DNA from 3 places in the Streptomyces sp. NPDC102402 genome. Region 1 is predicted to be linked to each of the others. Evidence: riboswitches for the same ligand, from Rfam matches in the RefSeq annotation. Region 1 holds a riboswitch; each other region holds the start of a gene.
The links. A riboswitch is a leader RNA that binds a small molecule or an ion and turns the genes downstream of it on or off. The one in region 1 is predicted to bind cobalamin.

Region 1 (3,263 bases):
GTCCGGCCCCGCACACCGCGGCGAGCAGCGTGCGGGGCATGCGCAGGTTCCAGATGATGCCGTCCCGGATCGGGCTCAGCCGTGTCCCGCCGACGCCCAGGTGCGAGGCCACCGCTGACCAGACGTCCGGCACCGAGATGCGGGCGGGCCCGATCGTGACGGCGACCGCGACGGACAGGAGCAACAGGGCGGCCCCGGCGCTCCACAGGAGACCGCCTCCCAGGAACCGGGCCCCGCCGGCCGGCCGGACCGCGTGCGGCATCTCCGTGCCCGTGTCCGGGGCGTGCTCGGTCTTCGTCACCCCGCGAGTCCGAACGATCGCAGCCCCGCCGCGACGCGCTCCACGCCCTCCACGGTCCGGACGGTCGGGTTCATCGCCTGACCGCTGAGCAGGACGTACCTCTTGTGCCGGACGGCGTCCATGTTCCTCGTGGCGGGGTTGGACTCCAGGAACTCGATCTTCTTCTCGGCGCTCTCGGCCGTCTGCGACCTGCGGGTCAGGTCTCCGATGACCAGGACGTCGGGGTCGCGGTCGGCGACGGTCTCCCAGTTGATCTGTGGCCATTCCTCGCGCGTGTCGTCGAAGACGTTCTTCGCGCCGACCTCCCCGGTGATGATGCCGGGTGCCCCGCAGCAGCCCGCCATGTAGGGAGCCTCGGAGTTGGCGAACCAGTAGAGGAGGGTGGCGTCCGATGCGTCGATGCCCTCGGTCGCCCTGTCGACGCGGTCCCGGAGACTCGCGACCAGTTTCTCGCCGCGCTCCGGTACGCCGAACACCTTCGCCAGGTCGCGTACTTCGTCGTAGACGGGGCTCATGGTCAGAGGCTCGGTACGGGAGCCGTCGCTGCTGCCCGTGTTGTCCTTGCCCATGCAGTCCGAGGGCGCGAGGTACGTCGGCACGCCCAGCTCATCGAACCGGTCGCGGGACGCCACACCGCCCGTGCCGAGGGTGGATTCGAACGAGGCGCTGACGAAGTCGGGTTCCTCGGCGAGGACCTTCTCGGAGGAGGGCTGGTTCCCGGCGATGCGCGCCACCGCGGACTCGTCCTTCTCCAGGCCTTTCATCACCGGGTCGGTCCACGTCGCGGTGGCGGCGATCCGGTCGGCGAGGCCCAGGGAGAGCAGGATCTCCGTCGATCCCTGGTTGAGGGAGACGGCGCGACGCGGTGCCGCGTCGACGGTCACCGTCCGGCCGCAGTTCTCCAGCGTCACGGGGAAGCCTTCCGCGGAATCCTCCCGCGCGGCGCCGTCGGACGCGCCCCCGTCGGGGCCGCAGGCGGCCAGAAGGACAAGTCCCGTGATGAGCAGGGCTGTTCGGCGTACGGCACTGGCTATGGGCAGCACAGGGTCCCTCGGCGTCTCTGGGCTCATGCGCGGAGCCCGCTACGGAGTTCCGCTCCCCTTCCGGGAGCGGGTGCCAGCAGGTCTTCGGACTCGGGTTCGTCCGGACGGAGCGCCTTCCCGGTGCACCCGTGGGTGTCCCAGTGGCCGTGGCCCCGCCCGTCCCCCTCACCGCTGCGCGTCAGCTCCGGATTCGCACCGGATTCCCTGACTCCACGTGGAGTGTGACTGGCGTCTGCAAGCTATCACGCGTCGCGGCGACGGCTTCGGGAGCCGTCGCCGCGAGGACGGGACCGCCTCGGCCCCTCCGTGCCGGCCGCCCGTCAGGCGGTCAGCGCTCGGGGTGAACCGATTCGCCGCCGTCGACCGGCGGCCTCCCGCTCCGGCGGGCGAGGACGGATGTCGTGCCCCAGTAGGCCAGCAGGACCGCGCGCAGGCCCAGGATCTCCAGGCGCTCCGTCAGACGGCCGCACGCCGTCGGCGCCCTGCGTGCCGGGCTCATCGGGCGCCCGCCGGGGAGGCGTTCCAGGGGCCGGCGGGATCGTCGTACGCGTCCGCGTAGCCCGGTCCGGCGATCGGCCAGTCGGCGAGCAGTTCCTCGGGAAGGGCGAAGGAGTCCGCGAGATCCCGGGCGTGGGTGGCGACGGCCCCGATCAGCTCCTCCCTGCTCTCCGCCAGCGCGTCGACCTGATCGCTCCTCAGAAAACCCGCGGCCAGCAGATCGCCGCTGTTGCGGGCCACCCACTCGACGGCGAACAGCCGCTCCAGCTCGCCCAGCCGCTCTCTGGCTGCCCCCTCGGGCAGCGCGGCGCGGGCGTCGGCGTACGCCTCGGCCGCCTGCCGGTAGGCGTACGCCTCCACCCCGCGCAGAGCGGGGCCCGAGGCCGCGTTCCAGCGTCCGAGGGTGTCGGCGGCGGAGGTCCGCTGCGCGCGCTCCCTGGCACGGGCGAACCAGATGTCCTGGACCCCGGCGAGGAGCCGCCCCAGGAAGCGGGGGTCGGCCAGGTCACCGGGGTGCGGGTCCAGGTCCGGGCCGTCCTCGGCGCAGGGGCCGGCGGCGAAGAGCATGTCGGCCGCCGCCTTCGCGTACAGGGCGATGTTGTCGCCCTCCGCGGTGATGGCCCCTTCCACGCCCGTGACGAGTTCGGTCATGCCGTTGTTCTCCAGCAGCGCCTGCGCGCCGCAGCGTTCACGGCTCTCGACGATCACCTCGCGGGCGCGCCACGTGATCCACGCCTTGGCCACGTCGACGAGTCGCGCCGCGTCCGGCCGCCCCTCCTCGTCCGTACCGGCCTCCCATCGCTCCTGTGCCCTGCGGTACAGCAGGCTCATGGCGAAGACCATGGCCATGGCGGAGGCGAGGGGCCCGTGGTGGGTGCGGTGGGCGTTGACCGGCACCGGCGGGGCACCACGGGTCCCGGAGATCAGCCGGTGACCGCCGTAGCGCACGGCGACCGCCAGAGTGGCACGGGCCGAACCGGCCGCACAGGCGCTCATGGAGATGCGTCCGGGGGTGACCCGGCTGATCGAGGTCAGGAAACGCCGCCGCCTGTCCCCCGGCCCGGTACGGAACTCCCCCTGGTCCTCGCCCGGCTCACCGGATCCCAGCAGGGCGTCACGCCCGACGAACAGCCGGTCGAACGAGGTCAGGCAGTGGTCCACGGGGCTGCCCATCCGGGCCGGGAGCTGCCGAACCCTGACGCCGGGAAGGGGCCGTACGTCATCGGTGAGCGGCACCAGGAAGAGGCGGACGCCGTGGTCGCCGCCGTCGGCGACGAGGCGCGCGGCGACCAGTCCGGACTTGGCCCCGCCCGCCGGGCCGGTGTTGGGCATGAACTTCTGGGCGCCCGCGTTCGGGGTGTGCAGGACGAAGCCGTCCCGTTCACGGTCGTACGTCGCGGTGGTCTCCATGGCCGCCGCGT
Region 2 (3,263 bases), on a different contig from region 1:
GGAGCGGAAGCTGACCGTCGCGTCCGCCGCCGGGGCGAACGCGCTTCCGGTCGCGGAGTACACCGTGGCGGCGATCCTCTTCGCCGGGAAGCGGGTCCTGGCCGCCCAGCGGGAGTACGGCGTCCGGCGCGCCCGGACGAACGCCCTCGACGTCATCGGCGACGCGGGCAACTACGGCCGTACGGTCGGGATCGTCGGGGCGTCCCGGATCGGGCGGCGGGTGATCGAGCTGCTGCGCCCCTTCGACCTGCGGGTGCTGCTGTACGACCCGTATCTGGACGAGGCCGGGGCGGCAGCGCTGGGCGCACACGCGGTGTCGCTCGACGAACTGGCGCGCTCCAGCGATGTGGTGACCATCCACGCTCCCGAGCTGCCGGAGACCCGGGACCTCTTCGACCGGAGGCGGCTCGCGCTGCTGCCGGACGGTGCCACACTCATCAACACCGCGCGGGGCTCGCTGGTCGACACGGCCGCGCTGACCGCCGAGCTGCTGTCGGGGCGGCTCGACGCGGTGCTCGACGTGACCGAACCGGAGGTCCTGCCGGCGGACTCGCCCCTCTACGACCTCCCGAACGTCCTGCTCACTCCGCACATCGCGGGGTCGCTCGGCAACGAACTGTCCCGGATGACGCACGCCGCGCTGGACGAACTGGAGAGGTACGGCCACCGGCTGCCCTACGCCGACCCCGTCCGGGGGGAGATGCTGTCGCACACGGCGTGAACCGCCGGCCACCTCTTCGGGAAGGTGGGTCCGTCCACAGCGCCTGAGCCGTCTCCGCGGCGGGGGTCCCCGACGCGGAGACGTGCGTGGAGCTGCCGGCGGGTACAGGCCGGGCCAGGGGCGGGCGGGGCCGCTCCGGCCCCGCCGCGCCCGCCGTGCGGCGGCCCCGGCGGGGCCGGTCGCGGCGGTGGGCTTCCACGGCCGCGGGCGGCTGGGCGCGCTTGTCATCGCCCCCCACCTGGCACTACTGTCACCACGCCTTGGTGAACGGGAAATCCGGTGTGATGCCGGTGCGGCCCTCGCCACTGTGATCGGGAAGTCCGGCTCCGGCCCTCGCGGGCAGCCACTGGGTCCTTGTGACCCGGGAAGGCGGAGCCGGGCGGTGTCACCCGTCAGCCAGGAGACCGGCCAAGGCACTTCAACCATCCACGAGGTGCTGGAGAGGGTCTGCTGAGCCATGCACATAGCCGAGGGTTTTCTGCCTCCGGCGCACGCGATCGCCTGGGGTGTCGCGTCCGCGCCGTTCGTCGTCCACGGAGTCCGGTCACTCACACGTGAGGTCCGGGAGAATCCTGAGAGCACCCTGCTCCTGGGCGCTTCCGGAGCCTTCACCTTCGTCCTGTCCGCCCTGAAGATCCCCTCCGTCACCGGAAGTTGTTCCCACCCCACGGGCACGGGGCTGGGCGCCATCCTGTTCCGGCCGCCGATCATGGCGGTCCTGGGCACCATCACCCTGCTGTTCCAGGCACTGCTGCTCGCGCACGGCGGCCTGACCACGCTCGGTGCCAACGTCTTCTCCATGGCGATCGTCGGGCCCTGGGCCGGCTACGCGGTGTTCAGGCTGCTGCGCCTGTACGGCGTGCGCTTGATGGTCGCGGTCTTCTTCGCCGCGTTCGTCGCCGACCTGTCCACCTACTGCGTCACCAGCGTCCAGCTCGCGCTCGCCTTCCCGGACCCGGGCACCGGGTTCCTCGGGGCGCTCGGGAAGTTCGGCTCCATCTTCGCGGTCACCCAGATCCCGCTCGCGGTGAGCGAGGGGCTCCTGACCGTGCTGGTGATGCGGCTCCTCGTGCAGTCCAGCAAGGGAGATCTGACCCGGCTCGGCGTGTTCCTCGCCGGCAGGCGGGCCAGGACCGGAGCGGACGAGAAGACCGAGGCGGTGGCCCGATGAACAAGAACACGAAGATCAACGCCCTTCTGCTGCTCGTCGTGGCCGCCCTGGCCGTCCTGCCGCTCGTCCTCGGCCTGGGCGACGGCAAGGAGGAGCCGTTCGCCGGTGCGGACGCCCAGGCGGAGACGGCGATCACCGAGATCGCCCCTGACTACGAACCCTGGTTCTCCCCGCTGTACGAACCGCCCTCCGGAGAGATCGAGTCGGCGCTGTTCGCCCTCCAGGCCGCACTCGGCGCGGGGGTCCTCGCCTACTACTTCGGTCTGCGGCGCGGGCGCCGGCAGGGCGAACCGCGCGCGGGGACACCACAGGGCGGCGGGGATGCCCCCTCCGGGACCGGGGAGACCTCCGCGCGGGGGGCCTGAGCGCGCGTGCTGCCGATCGACGCGGCGGCGCACAGCAGTCGCTGGCGCCGCCGCCACCCCTTCGACAAGGCCGTGCTCGGCCTGGGACTCACGGTGCTGGCGATCTCGCTGCCGCCGTGGCCCGGGGCCGCCCTGGTCCTCCTCACCGCGGTCGTCCTGCTCCTGGGTCCGGCGGGTGTGACGGCCCGCCACCTGTGGCGGGCGTACCGGGTGCCGCTGGGCTTCTGCGTCACCGGGGCGGCGACACTCCTCGTACAGGTCGGCGGGCCCGAAGGGCTCGTCGGCCTGGCCGACGGAGGTCCGGTCCGTGCCGGCGGGCTGCTGCTGCGCACCTCGGCCGCGTCACTCGGTGTCCTGTTGTTCGCCTTCACCACGCCGATGTCCGACCTGCTGCCCCGCCTGGTAGGGGCAGGGGTGCCCGCGGCGGTGGTGGACGTCGCCCTGGTGACCTACCGCATGAGTTTCCTGCTCCTCGACTCGGTGCGGCGGATCCGGGAGGCCCAGGCGGCCCGGCTCGGCCACACCACCCGGGCGGCTTCCTGGCGTTCCCTGGCCGGGCTGGGGGCCACCGCCTTCGTCAGGGCCTTCGACCGGGCGGCACGGCTCCAGTCGGGGCTGGCCGGGCGCGGATACGACGGCACCTTGCGCGTCCTGGTGCCCGAGGCCCGGATCTCCGTCCGGTTCACGGCCGCAAGCGTGACACTGCTCGCGGCCCTCACCGCCCTGACCTTCGCCCTGGAAAGGCTGCTGTCATGAGCGATCCCGTGCTCCTCGCCCTGCGGGGCGCGTCCTTCGCGTACGAGGACGGTCCCGTCGTGCTCAGCGGCCTCGACTTCGAGGTGTGTGAAGGGCGCGCGCTCGCGCTGCTCGGCAGGAACGGCAGCGGCAAGACCACGCTGATGCGGCTCCTGAGCGGTGGACTGCGCCCGAAGACGGGCCAGTTGACCGTCGACGACCGGCCGGTCTCGTACGACCGCAAGGGACTGACCCGGCTGCGCACGACGGT
Region 3 (3,263 bases), on a different contig from region 1:
CGTGTGCCGCCAGCTCGCGGGCGACCTGCATGTGGGAGCGGGCGGCCTCCAGGCTGATGACGTCGGCGTCCAGGTCGTCGATGGCCTGGACGATGTCGCCGAACTCGGCGTAGCACATGTGGGTGTGGACCTGGGTGTCCGGCCGTACGCCGCTGGTGGTGAGCCGGAACGACTCGGTCGCCCAGGCCAGGTAGGCGGCGTGGTCGGCCGCACGCAGGGGCAGGGTCTCGCGCAGAGCGGGCTCGTCGACCTGGATGACCGAGGTGCCCGCGTGTTCCAGGTCGTTCACTTCGTCGCGCAGTGCGAGTGCGACCTGGCGGGCGGTGTCGCCCAGAGGTTGGTCGTCGCGGACGAAGGACCAGGCGAGCATGGTGACCGGGCCGGTGAGCATGCCCTTGACGGGCCGGCCGGTGAGCGACTGGGCGTACGTCGTCCAGCGCACCGTCATCGGTTCGGGGCGGGAGACGTCGCCGGCCAGGACCGGCGGGCGGACGTAGCGGGTGCCGTAGGACTGGACCCAGCCGTGCTGCGTGGCGAGGTACCCCGTCAGCTGCTCCGCGAAGTACTGCACCATGTCGTTGCGCTCGGGTTCACCGTGGACCAGGACGTCCAGGCCGGTCTTCTCCTGGAAGGCGATGACGTCACCGATCTCGGCCTTGATGCGGTCCTCGTATCCGGCGGTGTCGATGCGTCCGGTCCGCAGGTCCGCGCGGGCGGTGCGCAGTTCGGCGGTCTGCGGGAACGAGCCGATGGTGGTCGTCGGCAGCAGGGGGAGGCCGAGGTGTGCGCGCTGGGCGGCGGCCCGCTCGCCGTAGGGCTGGGAGCGGCGGCCGTCGGTGTCGGTGATCGCGGAGGCCCTGGCCCGTACTGCCGGATCGCGGGTGACAGGAGAGTCGGAGCGGGAGGCGAGGTCGGCGCGGTTGGCGGCGATCTCGGCGGTCACCGCGCCGGTGCCCTGGGACAGCCCCTTGGCCAGGGTGACGATCTCGGCGGTCTTCTGCCGGGCGAAGGCGAGCCAGCGCAGGATCTGCGGGTCGATGTCCTTCTCCGGCGCGGTGTCCAGGGGGACGTGCAGCAGGGAGCAGGACGCGGCTACATCGACCCGGTCGGCGAGGCCGAGGAGCGTGGCGAGGGTGGCCAGGGACTTCTCGTAGTCGTTGATCCAGATGTTGCGTCCGTTGACGACACCGGCGACGAGCCTCTTTCCCGGGAGCCCGCCGACGGCGGCGAGGTCCCGGAGGTTGGCTGCGGCCGCGCCGGTGAAGTCCAGCGCCAGGCCCTCGACCGGGGCCTTCGCCAGAACAGGGAGAGCCTCGCCGAGCCGGTCGAAGTAGGACGCGACGAGCAGCTTGGGGCGGTCGGTGAGGGCGCCGAGGTCCCGGTAGGTGCGTGCGGCGGCGTTCAGCTCGGCGGATGTGCGGTCCTGGACCAGAGCGGGCTCGTCGAGCTGCACCCACTCGGCACCGGCGGCGCGGACATCGGCGAGCACCTCCTCGTACACCGGCAGGAGGCGGTCCAGAAGGGTGAGCGGTTCGAAGTCGGCCGGTGCTCCGGGTGCGGGCTTGGCGAGCAGAAGGTAGGTGACAGGGCCGATGAGCACGGGCCGGGCGGTGTGTCCGAGCGTGAGGGCTTCCTTGAGCTCGGAGACCTGCTTGGAGGAGTCCGCGGTGAAGACGGTGTCCGGGCCGAGCTCGGGCACGAGGTAGTGGTAGTTGGTGTCGAACCACTTGGTCATCTCCAGCGGGGCGACGTCCTGGGTTCCGCGCGCCATCGCGAAGTAGCCGTCGAGAGAGTCGGCGTGGACGGCCTCGCGGTGCCGCTGCGGGACGGCGCCGACCATGACGCTGGTGTCCAGGACGTGGTCGTAGTAGGAGAAGTCTCCTGTGGGGAGCTCATGGATGCCGGCATCCGCCAGTTGCCGCCAGTTGGACCGGCGCAGTCCGGCTGCCGTCTCCTGGAGGGCGGCGGCGGTGATCCGGCCCTTCCAGTAGCCCTCGATGGCCTTCTTCAGTTCCCGGTTCGGGCCCTGGCGGGGGTAGCCGTACACGGTGGCTCGTGCCGCCGCGGCCGCGGGCTTCGCTGTCACGGAAATCTCCTTCGCGAGATGACTCCTTGAGATCCCGGAGACAGGACACGGACGCGAAGGGATGACGCACCGGACGGAACACGTGCACGCCCTCGGCGTGAGGTTCTGCCTGGTATGTACGCCGACCCGCCCACGAGGTCACCGGGATATCCGTACGCGAGTGGTCGCGTACGGGCAACGGGCAGGTCTTCGGACTCGCGGGCACATCTGCCGGGGCAGACTCCTACTGGCCGTCGCTTCCCGGATCCGTCCGGATCCAGTGCTCTTGACGGCGGTCGTTCCCACTCACCGCTGCGGGGCAGTCCCGGATTCCCACCGGGTTCCCTCTTGCGACGCGTCTGCCTGGCGGGCAGGGCGAACCAGCTGCACCGGCCACCATAGAGGGTCGAGCGCTCCTCGGACGTCGCCGTCCAGATCCCCGGGACGTGACGTGAGCCACCGGGGCCGTCCGGCGGGGAGCGCAAGCGGGGCGGGCAGCAGACCACCGTCCGCCGCCCGCCCTCCTCCACAGCACCGCCGAGCCTCTCGGCCCGGCAGCGACCCGGTGTTCCTCAGGCGTGGAACCCGCGACCGATCCCGCCACCTGCCACAACGCCCGTTGCCGACCGGAGGAGATGGCCGCGGCCGTGCCCACTCGGCATCTGTGAGATCGCCCCGCCCCATGCTCACCTCAACGATCCGGGCACGGAGGCCGTCACGTGGGCAGCACGCCCCCTGCGTACCGGCCGCTCTCCGGACTGGAGAGGAACACCCGGCGGCCTGGCAGATCGACTTCCCGGACGACGACGGCAATCTCATCTCCGACCTCGAAGCCCTCTGCCGGACCCGCCGCAGGGCGCCCGTCGATCTCTCTGGACGGGACCAGCCCCAAGATTCCGTCCTCGAGCTCGACGAAGATGCCGATGGGAACCACCTTCGCAACCGTCCCGCGGAATTCCTGGCCACCCACCGTGCGTTCGGCGAAATCCTGGAAGGGGTCGCGCTCCAGTGCCTTCAAGGACAGCCTGGCCTCGGCGTTGTAGGTGTCGAACCCAAGGAACTCGCAGGCGACACGCTGCCCCACCTGAACAACATCGGTGGGATGATCGAAGCGCCGCCAGGACAGTTCGGGGATACCGAGGAACCCGACACCGGGCAGGGTGGGATGATCAGGCCCGTCGTCCAGGGCCACGAAGAC

Region 2: it holds a riboswitch for cobalamin, as region 1 does, so the genes downstream of both, ACIRJR_RS20055 (energy-coupling factor ABC transporter permease) here and ACIRJR_RS15170 (ABC transporter substrate-binding protein) in region 1, are expected to answer to the same signal.
Region 3: it holds a riboswitch for cobalamin, as region 1 does, so the genes downstream of both, metE (5-methyltetrahydropteroyltriglutamate--homocysteine S-methyltransferase) here and ACIRJR_RS15170 (ABC transporter substrate-binding protein) in region 1, are expected to answer to the same signal.

What each region holds. Positions count from the first base shown of each region.
Region 1 covers NZ_JBIWKR010000004.1:310,176-313,438, forward strand. Annotated here, with positions in the region: gene ACIRJR_RS15165 (FecCD family ABC transporter permease) at 1-262, opposite strand, end outside; gene ACIRJR_RS15170 (ABC transporter substrate-binding protein) at 298-1,371, opposite strand; cobalamin riboswitch at 1,402-1,589, opposite strand; gene ACIRJR_RS15175 (hypothetical protein) at 1,673-1,843, opposite strand; gene ACIRJR_RS15180 (acyl-CoA dehydrogenase) at 1,840-3,263, opposite strand, start outside.
Region 2 covers NZ_JBIWKR010000006.1:187,076-190,338, reverse strand. Annotated here, with positions in the region: gene ACIRJR_RS20060 (hydroxyacid dehydrogenase) at 1-721, shown strand, start outside; cobalamin riboswitch at 944-1,149, shown strand; gene ACIRJR_RS20055 (energy-coupling factor ABC transporter permease) at 1,179-1,892, shown strand; gene ACIRJR_RS20050 (energy-coupling factor ABC transporter substrate-binding protein) at 1,889-2,257, shown strand; gene cbiQ (cobalt ECF transporter T component CbiQ) at 2,264-3,013, shown strand; gene ACIRJR_RS20040 (energy-coupling factor ABC transporter ATP-binding protein) at 3,010-3,263, shown strand, end outside.
Region 3 covers NZ_JBIWKR010000009.1:245,747-249,009, forward strand. Annotated here, with positions in the region: gene metE (5-methyltetrahydropteroyltriglutamate--homocysteine S-methyltransferase) at 1-2,086, opposite strand, end outside; cobalamin riboswitch at 2,249-2,465, opposite strand; gene ACIRJR_RS25665 (S1 RNA-binding domain-containing protein) at 2,781-3,263, opposite strand, start outside.